Regions from separate parts of the Arthrobacter sp. SAFR-044 genome, predicted to be linked through region 1. Evidence: riboswitches for the same ligand, from Rfam matches in the RefSeq annotation. Region 1 holds a riboswitch; each other region holds the start of a gene.
What was found. A riboswitch is a leader RNA that binds a small molecule or an ion and turns the genes downstream of it on or off. The one in region 1 is predicted to bind glycine.

Region 1 (3,269 bases):
ACAGGACATCCTTGTTGGCTTCGATCTTGGCCGTCAGGTCATCATGGTTGATGGTGCCGTCCGCGGCCGTAGCCACCACGACCACCTTCATGCCCGCCAGGACGGCGGAGGCCGCGTTGGTGCCGTGGGCCGAGGCAGGAATCAGGCAGACGTTGCGCTGCTCTTCCCCGCGGGAGTGGTGGTAGCCGCGGATGGCCAGCAGGCCCGCGAGCTCGCCCTGCGATCCGGCGTTCGGCTGGATGGACACCTGGTCGTAGCCGGTGATCGCGGTCAGGTCCGCCTCCAGATCGGCGATCAGTTCACGCCAGCCTTCGGTCTGGGAGTCCGGCGCGAAGGGGTGGATGGAGGCGAACTCCGGCCAGGAAATGGCCTCCATCTCGGCGGTGGCGTTCAGCTTCATGGTGCACGAGCCCAGCGGGATCATGGTGCGGTCCAGCGCCAGGTCCCGGTCCGACAGCTTCCTGATGTAGCGCAGCAGCTGCGTTTCGGACCGGTGCGTGTTGAACACCGGGTGCTGCAGGTACGCGGAGGAACGTTCGACGGCGGCCTCCAGTCCGAAGCCGTCAGCCGCGGCAACGGAAGCGCCAAAGACGTCCGCGACGTCGGCGACGATGGCCACCGTCGTGGTTTCATCCAGAGAGATGCCAACCGTGTCGGCGTCGACGGAACGCAGGTTGATTCCACGTGCCTCGGCATCGGCGACAAGCGCTGCAGCGCGGCCGGGGACGCGGACGGTCAGCGTGTCGAAGAAGCTCGAGTGCAGCACCTCCACGCCCGCGGCTGCGAGCGAGGTGGCCAGGGTACGCGCGTGGCGGTGCGCCGCCTCGGCAATGGCCTTCAGTCCGTCGGGGCCGTGGTAGACGGCATACATGGAGGAGACGATGGCCAGCAGGGCCTGCGCCGTGCAGATGTTGGACGTGGCCTTCTCGCGGCGGATGTGCTGCTCGCGGGTCTGCAGCGCCAGGCGGTACGCGGGAACCCCTGCATCGTCCTTGGACACGCCCACCAGGCGGCCGGGCAGCGAACGCTCCAGGCCCTTGCGGACGGCCATGTAGGCGGCGTGCGGGCCGCCGAAGAACAACGGCACGCCGAAGCGCTGCGTGGAGCCGACAGCGATGTCGGCGCCCTGCTCGCCCGGAGGGGTGATCAGGGTCAGGGCCAGCAGGTCAGCGGCCACGGTGACCAGTGCACCGCGGTCCTTCGCCGCCGCAACAGTGGCGGACTGGTCCCAGACCCGGCCGGAGGCTCCGGGCTGCTGGAGCACGATGCCATTGATGTCGCCGTCGGGCAGGCCGTTGGACAGGTCGGCGACCTCAACTTCGAAGCCGAGCGCCTCGGCGCGGCCCTTGACGATCGCGATGGTCTGCGGCAGCACGTCGATGTCCAGGACAGTCTTGCCGTCCGCTGCAGGCTTGGTCTTGTTGGAGCGGCGCATCAGCAGCACGGCCTCGGCCACGGCGGTCGCTTCATCCAGCAGCGAGGCGTTGGCGATGGGCAGGCCCACCAGGTCCTGGACCATGGTCTGGAAGTTCAGCAGCGCCTCGAGCCTGCCCTGGGAAATCTCAGGCTGGTACGGAGTGTAGGCGGTGTACCAGGCCGGGGCCTCGAGGATGTTCCGGCGTATCACGGCAGGGGTGATGGTGTCGTAGTAGCCCTGGCCGATCAACTGGACGGCGGTCTTGTTCTTGGCGGCGAGCCTGCGCAGTTCCGCAAGCACTTCAACTTCGCTGAGGGCATCCTGCAGGCGGAGGGCGGTTTCCTGGCGGATGACCTTGGGAACGGCGGTATCAACCAGGGAATCCACCGTGCCGTAGCCAACGGCTTTGAGCATGGTGTCGACGTCGTCCTGGTGGCGTGCGCCGATATGGCGGTCTACGAAGGTGGTGGAGGCTGGGGTAACCGACACGAAGGAACTCCATTTTTTCAGGCGGCGCAGGGTACGCCACAGCTATTCGGGTCCCTCCCCGCTCTGTATTGGACCTGAGAGTTTCCGCGTTGCCTGCCTGGGCAGGACCCGCTTGCACCGTCGGTGAGCACAACAGTCGTTTCGCTCCCGAGGGGAGTCCAGATAACTGCCTGCTGCTTTCCAGAGGCGCCTCGCCGCGGCGGTACAGGGGCCTGCGAGATTCCTGGGGAGGATTTGCTCCTACGGCGCCTGCCTGTACTTCGGGCAGGACTCTCCCGCCGCAGATCAAAGGCTATTCAGTTGTTGGATTATGACGGCCGGTGACAGCCCTCACAACTCTCCATTGTCCTACGCCACAACCCCTCCCGGCAAATGGCGGAACTACCTGCGGAGCCGCTCCAATGCCGCGAGAAGCTCCTCCACATCGGCGGCCGCTCCCCCTGCCGGCGCAGGGCCCACGGACAGCATCGCATTGAAGTACAACCCGTCTCCCATGTACAGGACGGCCTTGGCCAGCCCGGGGCCCACATCCGCTGCGATCTCGTCCAGCCATCGCTGCTGGATGGCCGCGAACCGTTGGCGCGTCTCCTGGTGCGCCACCTCGGCAAGCCGCGTGGCGGCCACGATGGACCGGTCCAGCGGAGTATCCGCCCAGACGGAGGAACGGATGAAATAGGCGGCGGCACCTTCGTTGGCCGAAGCCATGGCATCGGCATCTGCCCTTGCCAGTTCCTCAAGGCGGTCAAGCAGCACGGCGATGAGCGCTTCCTTGCTGGGGAAGTGGTACAGGAGGCCCCCTTTGGACACTCCGGCCTTCTTGGCAACGGCATCCAGGGTTGCCGCCCGCTCCCCCACTTCGATCAACAGGGACTCGAAGGCGTCAAGGACCGCATCACGCGCTACAGGCTTTCGGGGCATAACCCCCATCATGCCCTCCGCCTGGACGGAAAACGGAATAGCCTCGCTTCGAAACTATACCGTCCGGACGGTATAGTTATTTTATGACGATCTCTTTCAGCCCCCCTCAAACCCACGGGGACAGCACGCTTGCACGCCGCCCGTGGCGCGATTGGCTTGCGCTGGGGCTGCTGATGTTTCCCGTGCTGCTGGTGGCGGTGGACAATACGGCCCTGACGTTTGCCCTGCCTGCCATCGCCCGCGCCCTGGAACCGACCGGCCTGCAGCTGCTGTGGATCATTGACGCCTATCCCTTGGTCCTGGCCGGGCTGCTGGTGTCAATGGGAAGCCTCGGCGACCGGATAGGGCGCCGGCGGCTGCTGGTTATCGGCAGCATGGGCTTTGCCGGGCTCTCCGCCGCTACAGCCTTTGCCCCCACCGCGGAGTGGCTGGTCGCCGGGCGCGC
Region 2 (3,269 bases), on a different contig from region 1:
GTGGTAGCCGCGGATGGCCAGCAGGCCGGCGAGCTCGCCCTGGGATCCGGCGTTCGGCTGCAGCGACACCTGGTCGTAGCCGGTGATCTCCGCCAGGTCGGCTTCCAGGCCGCTGATCAGTTCACGCCAGCCCTTGGTCTGGGACTCGGGGGCGAAGGGGTGGATGGAGGCGAACTCCGGCCAGGAGATGGCCTCCATCTCGGCAGTGGCGTTCAGCTTCATGGTGCAGGAACCGAGCGGGATCATGGTGCGGTCCAGCGCCAGGTCCCGGTCCGACAGCCTGCGGATGTAGCGCAGGAGTTGGGTTTCGGACCGGTGGGTGTTGAACACCGGGTGCTGCATGAACGCAGAGGTGCGGAGCACCTCTGCGGGCAGGTCGAAGCCCTCGGCGTCCACGACGGGGCCGGCACCAAAGGCGACGGCGATTGCGGACAGGATTTCCGGCGTCGTGGTTTCATCCACGGAGACACCGATGGTGTCCGCGTCAATGTGGCGCAGGTTGATGCCGCGTGCTTCAGCAGCCGTGATGACCTTGGCGGCCTTGCCGGGAACGGAGACCGTGACAGTGTCGAAGAACGTCTCGGTGGCCAGTTCCCGGCCCGCGACCTTGAGCGTGGTGGCGAGGACGCGGGCGTTGTTGTGGACCCGCTCGGCGATGGCCTTCAGCCCGTCCGGGCCGTGGTAGACGGCGTAGAAGGAGGACACGATGGCCAGCAGGGCCTGAGCCGTGCAGATGTTGGACGTGGCCTTTTCGCGGCGGATGTGCTGCTCGCGGGTCTGCAGGGCCAGGCGGTAAGCCGGGAGGCCGGCGTCGTCCTTGGACACGCCCACCAGGCGGCCGGGCATGGAACGCTCCAGCCCCTTGGCCACGGCCATGTAGGCGGCGTGCGGGCCGCCGAAGAACAGCGGGACACCGAAGCGCTGGGTGGAGCCGACGGCGATGTCGGCGCCCTGCTCGCCCGGAGGGGTGATCAGGGTCAGGGCAAGCAGGTCTGCGGCGACGGTGACCAGCGCGCCGCGCTCCTTCGCTTCGGCGATGACGCCTGCGTGGTTGAAGACGCGGCCGGAGACGCCGGGCTGCTGGAGCACGATCCCGTTGATCGCGCCTTCAGGGAGTCCCTTGGACAGGTCGGCGACCTCGACCTCGAAGCCGAGCGCCTCGGCGCGGCCCTTGACGATGGCGATGGTCTGCGGCAGTACGTCGGCGTCCAGGACGGTCTTGCCATCGCGGGCGTCTGCGTTCTGGCCTTTGGCCTTATTGGCCCTGCGCATCATGAGGACGGCTTCGGCGACAGCCGTGGCTTCGTCCAGCAGCGAGGCGTTGGCGATGGGCAGGCCCACCAGGTCCTGGACCATGGTCTGGAAGTTCAGCAGCGCCTCGAGCCGGCCCTGGGAAATTTCGGGCTGGTACGGGGTGTAGGCGGTGTACCAGGCCGGGGCTTCCAGCACGTTCCGGCGGATCACGGCGGGCGTGATGGTGTCGTAGTAGCCCTGCCCGATCATCTGGACGGCGGTCTTGTTCTTGGCGGCGAGCCTGCGCAGTTCCGCAAGCACCTCAACCTCGCTCAGCGCGTCCTTGAGCGCGAGCGGCTTGGACTGGCGGATCGAATTGGGAACAGCGATGTCCACGAGTCCGTCAACGCTGTCGTAGCCAACGGCCTTGAGCATGGTGTCGACGTCAGCCTGGCGGCGTGCACCGATATGCCGGTCTGCAAAGGCAGACGGAAGGGATTGAATCGTCATGAGGAACTCCAGGTTCGGCCGGCCACGGGTGGCTCGGCATGGATCGGGTCCCTCCCCGCTCTGTATTGGACCTGAGAGATTCCGCAAACCTTGCCAGGGCCTGCTTGCACCGTCGGTGAGCGCTGCCTGAGCAGCGCTGCTTTCCAGAGTCGCCTCGCCGTGACGGTACATGGGCCTGAGAGATTCCTGGGGAGGATTTGCTCCTACGGCGCCTGCCCGGTGATGGCCGGGAGAACTCTCCCGCCACAGCTCGAAAGGCATATTGAAATGTGGGTGATTCGGCTCACAGGCTACACGCAAGGTTGAGTGGGGAGCAAATCGGTCCATCATGAAGCGCGCCTGGGCAGCGTCCCTCGGAGGAATAAGGCCTGGCTTGACTTTTGTCCGTGACCGGCGCCACACTGAACCCCGTGATCTGGCCGGGCAGCGGAACTGGCCCAAAGACGCTGGGCGCTCCGTTCGCCGGCAGGGATCACCGGAGGCCCCGCTATCCATCCTGCGGATCACCGCGCCAAGGATGGATGCCCTCTGACAACTGAACACTGATTTACCAAGCAAACGCTTTTGACCTGCGGCGGGAGAGCCCTGCCGGTACGTTCAGCAGGCGCCGTAGGAGCAAACCCTCCCCAGGAAACTCTCAGGCCCACGTACCGCCGCGGTGAGGCAACTCTGGAAAGCAGCCAGGCCCTGTCCTGGCTCACCGACGGTGCAAGCACGCCCCTGGCCGGCATGTGGAAACTCTCAGGTCCCAGACAGAGCGGGGAGGAAATCCAATCTTTGCGACACCCCGGGTGCCGCTCGAACGATGGAGTTCCTCAATGACGACCCATTCCCCGACGTCCCCCGGCGGCGGAGCCCCGCACCTGGAGCGGCAGCTCAGCAACCGCCACATCCAACTGATCGCCATTGGCGGCGCAATCGGCACCGGCCTGTTCATGGGTTCCGGCAAGACCATCTCGGCCGCCGGCCCCTCAGTGATCTTCGTGTACATGATCATCGGCTTCATGCTGTTCTTCGTCATGCGTGCCATGGGTGAACTGCTGCTCAGCAACCTCAACTACAAGTCCTTCAGTGACTTTGCCGCTGACCTGCTGGGCCCGTGGGCCGGCTTCTTTACGGGCTGGACCTACTGGTTCTGCTGGGTGATCACCGGCATTGCGGACGTCATCGCCATCGCCGGGTACTCTCAGGAACTCTGGCCGGGGCTCCCGCTGTGGATCCCGGGCCTGGCAACGATTGCCATCCTCCTCCTGCTGAACCTCGCCACCGTCAAGGCATTCGGTGAGACCGAGTTCTGGTTCGCGCTGATCAAGATCATCGCCATCGCGGCCCTGATCATCGTGGGCCTCTTCATGATCTTCAGCGGTTTCCAGTCCGACGCCGGCCCTGCCACCTTCACCAACCTGTGGAGCCATGGCGGGTTCTTCCCGAACGAGTTCATGGGCTTCGTTGCCGGCTTCCAGATCGCAGTCTTCGCCTTCGTGGGCATCGAACTGGTGGGTACCACCGCTGCCGAGGCCAAGAAC
Region 3 (3,269 bases), on a different contig from region 1:
TTTCACGAAGTCCACCGAAGCACCCACGGCGTGCGCGACGCCGTCGAGCGCGCCCAGCTGGTACAGCACGTCACCAAAAAGCTCATCAAAGCTCATGTCCAGTGAGCGCCGGCCGAAGCCGGCCAGATCGCGGTAGCCAACGTGTGCACCTACGGTGACATCCAGCTCGTAGGCCGCCCGGCAGCTGTCCAGCATGGTGACGGGATCGCCTGCATGGAGGCCGCACGCCACGTTAACGCTGGTGGCCAGCTGGAACATCGCCGGATCGCCTCCCGCGGTCCAGGATCCGAATGATTGGCCTACGTCAGCGTTGAGATCCAAGTATGTTGCCTTCCAGGGTCAGGTTGTCCGGCCCGGCAGCAGCGGTCAGCTCCCCGGGAATGGTATCCGGCATGGGCCCGAACGCCTCCCTGGCGTTCTGCGCCACGGCACGGCCCATCACGAGGTTACCGGCTCCACCCACAACCGCGCCTATGCCGAAGGGAAGGGCCCTGCCGAACAGTGCCGTGCCCTGGCGTTTGAGCAGGTTCTTCAGGAAGGCGTGCTGGATCCTCTTCCGGACGTTGCCGAACCCCGGCATCGAGGACTTGGACAGCATGTTTCCCCAGACGTCGGCGGGCTTGGCGCCGCCGGCCGCCTGGCCGCTGAGAGTGCCCATCAGGGCGGTCCCTTCCTCGCCAAGCATGATGGCCATGACCATGGTCCCGGCCTTCTCGGGATTGGTGAGGCGGATGCCGTGGAGCTCTGCCAGCGAGGTCGCGTAGAGGGCCGTCGCCTCCAGGAAGCCGACGGTTGCGGCTGCGGAAAGCCCAAGCGACGCCACGGTTCCCACACCAGGGACGACGGCGGTGGCACCCACCAGCGCACCCCCGCCGGTCACGGCCCGCAGGTAGTCACGCTCCGCGATGTCTGCCAGCTGCGCGGCGGTGGCCCGCGGATGCTTCTTCTGCAGCCGGCGGATGTAGGCCACCACCAGGGGCCGCTGGATCTGCACCGCCTTCAGGAGCATGTTGTGGACGCCGGGTTTGGGTTTGCCGTCGGCATCGAACATTGCGTTGTGGGCGGTTTCCTGTGCGATTCGTACTGCGGGATTGCTGCGCCTGGCCATGGTCACCTTCATTCAAATCGACCTGCAGCGGGTAGGCTGCCGTGCTTATCCCATCCTATGTGGACAAACACTAAGCATGCTGAACTTTCCGCTCCGCGCCACAGGCAGCCCCGGCCGCCGGCCTTCCAGCTGGCGCCGCCGGCCCTTTTAGCTGTTGAGACCGTGCAGGTTGTTGAAGGTGTACAGGTGGATACCCTTCACCGCTCCGCCGTCCTGCAGTTGCGCGAGGATTGACTGGGAGGAGTAGTGGCCGCCACGGAGCAGTCGGCGGCCGAGGGGGCCGCGGCGGTTCAGCAGTTTGAGGGACGGGCCCACGCCGATCTTCGTGGCAAGCAAAATCAACTGGGCCCGGGGAACGCTACCAGCCACTCCGGCCCATACAGGCAGGGTCACCCCTTCCCGGCGCAGGGTTTCGGCGTACCACTGGATGCGGGGAGCCGAAAAGCACAGCTGCGTCACCATTGACGATGCCAGATGCTGCTTTTCCAGCAGGGCATCAAGCATGTGCAGTTCGCCGTGGCCGGGGTGCCTCTCGGGGTAACCCGCCACTCCGGCCCGGATCCGTCCGCCGGACACCTCCGCGACGTCCTCCAGCAACGGAAGGCTGCTGTCATAGGGACCGGCCGGCTCCCCGGCGTCACCGCCGACGGCGAACACTTCGGCGATGCCGGCGTCGTGGCAGTTCCGGACCACGCCGGCCAGTTGCTCACGGCTTTCGATGCTTCGTGCGGCCAGGTGCGGGACAACCTCGAAGCCAAGGTAGGCAAGCTCGATGGCCGTGCGGATGGTGGTCCCCACGCCTTGGCGGGGCAGGCACGTCACCGTCAGCTGTGTCCCGGCGGGTACCGCGGCCTGGACGCGGGCGGCAATACCCTCCGTGGGATTGATCTGCATCCGGACAGGCAGTACCGTCCCGGCATTGCCGGCCTGTCCTTCCGCGGGAATCGGTGCAGCGGCTGATGGCATGAGGGATTGAATCGTCATGAGGAACTCCAGGTTCGGCCGGCCACGGGTGGCACGGCATGGATCGGGTCCCTCCCCGCTCTGTATTGGACCTGAGAGATTCCGCAAACCCTGCCAGGGCCTGCTTGCACCGTCGGTGAGCGCTGGCTGAGCAGCGCTGCTTTCCAGAGTCGCCTCGCCGTGACGGTACATGGGCCTGAGAGATTCCTGGGGAGGATTTGCTCCTACGGCGCCTGCCCGGTGATGGCCGGGAGAACTCTCCCGCCACAGCTCGAAAGGCTGTCTTTAGATGTGGTGGTACTGCGGCCGGTGCCTGCCCTCCGGCAGAAGGAGTGCGGGCACCGGCCGCATGGATGGACCGGCAATTAGCGGAGGATGACCGTCCGGTTGCCGGAGAGGACGATCCGCCCTTCAGCGTGCCAGCGGACCGCATTCGTTAGCGCCTTGCATTCGGCGTCGCGGCCAACCGTGACCAGGTCCGAGGCGGAGTAAGTATGGTCCACCTCGATGACCTGCTGTGAAATGATCGGCCCCTCGTCCAGCTCGGAGTTGACGTAGTGGGCAGTGGCGCCCACCGTTTTGACGCCGCGCTCGTAGGCCTGGTGGTAGGGCTTGGCACCCTTGAAGCTGGGCAGGAACGAGTGGTGGATATTGATGGCCTTGCCGCTCAGGCGGGTGGTGGCCTCATCGCTGAGCACCTGCATGTAGCGGGCAAGCACCACCAGTTCCACGGCGTAGTGGTCCACCAGGCCCAGGAGGCGCCCTTCCGCATCCGCTTTCGTTTCAGGGGTCACCGGAATGTGGTGGAACGGAACACCGTGCCACGTAGCAAGCGGTTCCAGGTCCGGGTGGTTTGACACCACGGCGGCGATCTCCACGGGCAGCTCACCGCTGCGGGCGCGGAACAGGAGGTCGTTGAGGCAATGCTCGTATTTGGAGACCATCACCAGGATGGGCTGCTTGCGTCCGTGGCGTTCCAGGCGCCAGTCCATCTGCCACTCCTGGGCCACCTGACCGAAACCGGCCCGGAGGCGGGCAAGGTCCAGCTCAACCTGCGAGGTTACGTGGATGCGCATGAAGAACCGGCCGCTTGCCCTGTCGCCGAATTGCTTGATGTCCACGATGTAGCATTCCTGTTCCAGCAGGTATGCCGACACCGCCTGGACAATGCCGAGGGCATCCAGGCAGTGGAACGTCA

Region 2: it holds a riboswitch for glycine, as region 1 does, so the genes downstream of both, gcvP (aminomethyl-transferring glycine dehydrogenase) here and gcvP (aminomethyl-transferring glycine dehydrogenase) in region 1, are expected to answer to the same signal.
Region 3: it holds a riboswitch for glycine, as region 1 does, so the genes downstream of both, ACR65J_RS20845 (methylenetetrahydrofolate reductase) here and gcvP (aminomethyl-transferring glycine dehydrogenase) in region 1, are expected to answer to the same signal.

Annotation. Positions count from the first base shown of each region.
Region 1 is NZ_JBPFDN010000022.1:30,090-33,358, reverse strand. Features, by position in the region: gene gcvP (aminomethyl-transferring glycine dehydrogenase) at 1-1,906, opposite strand, end outside; glycine riboswitch at 1,960-2,066, opposite strand; glycine riboswitch at 2,097-2,194, opposite strand; gene ACR65J_RS20730 (TetR/AcrR family transcriptional regulator) at 2,288-2,824, opposite strand; gene ACR65J_RS20725 (MFS transporter) at 2,908-3,269, shown strand, end outside.
Region 2 is NZ_JBPFDN010000024.1:4,835-8,103, reverse strand. Features, by position in the region: gene gcvP (aminomethyl-transferring glycine dehydrogenase) at 1-1,743, opposite strand, end outside; glycine riboswitch at 1,897-1,996, opposite strand; glycine riboswitch at 2,309-2,406, shown strand; gene cycA (D-serine/D-alanine/glycine transporter) at 2,562-3,269, shown strand, end outside.
Region 3 is NZ_JBPFDN010000024.1:657-3,925, forward strand. Features, by position in the region: gene ACR65J_RS20835 (LamB/YcsF family protein) at 1-321, opposite strand, end outside; gene ACR65J_RS20840 (hypothetical protein) at 305-1,108, opposite strand; gene ACR65J_RS20845 (methylenetetrahydrofolate reductase) at 1,256-2,092, opposite strand; glycine riboswitch at 2,246-2,345, opposite strand; gene purU (formyltetrahydrofolate deformylase) at 2,437-3,269, opposite strand, start outside.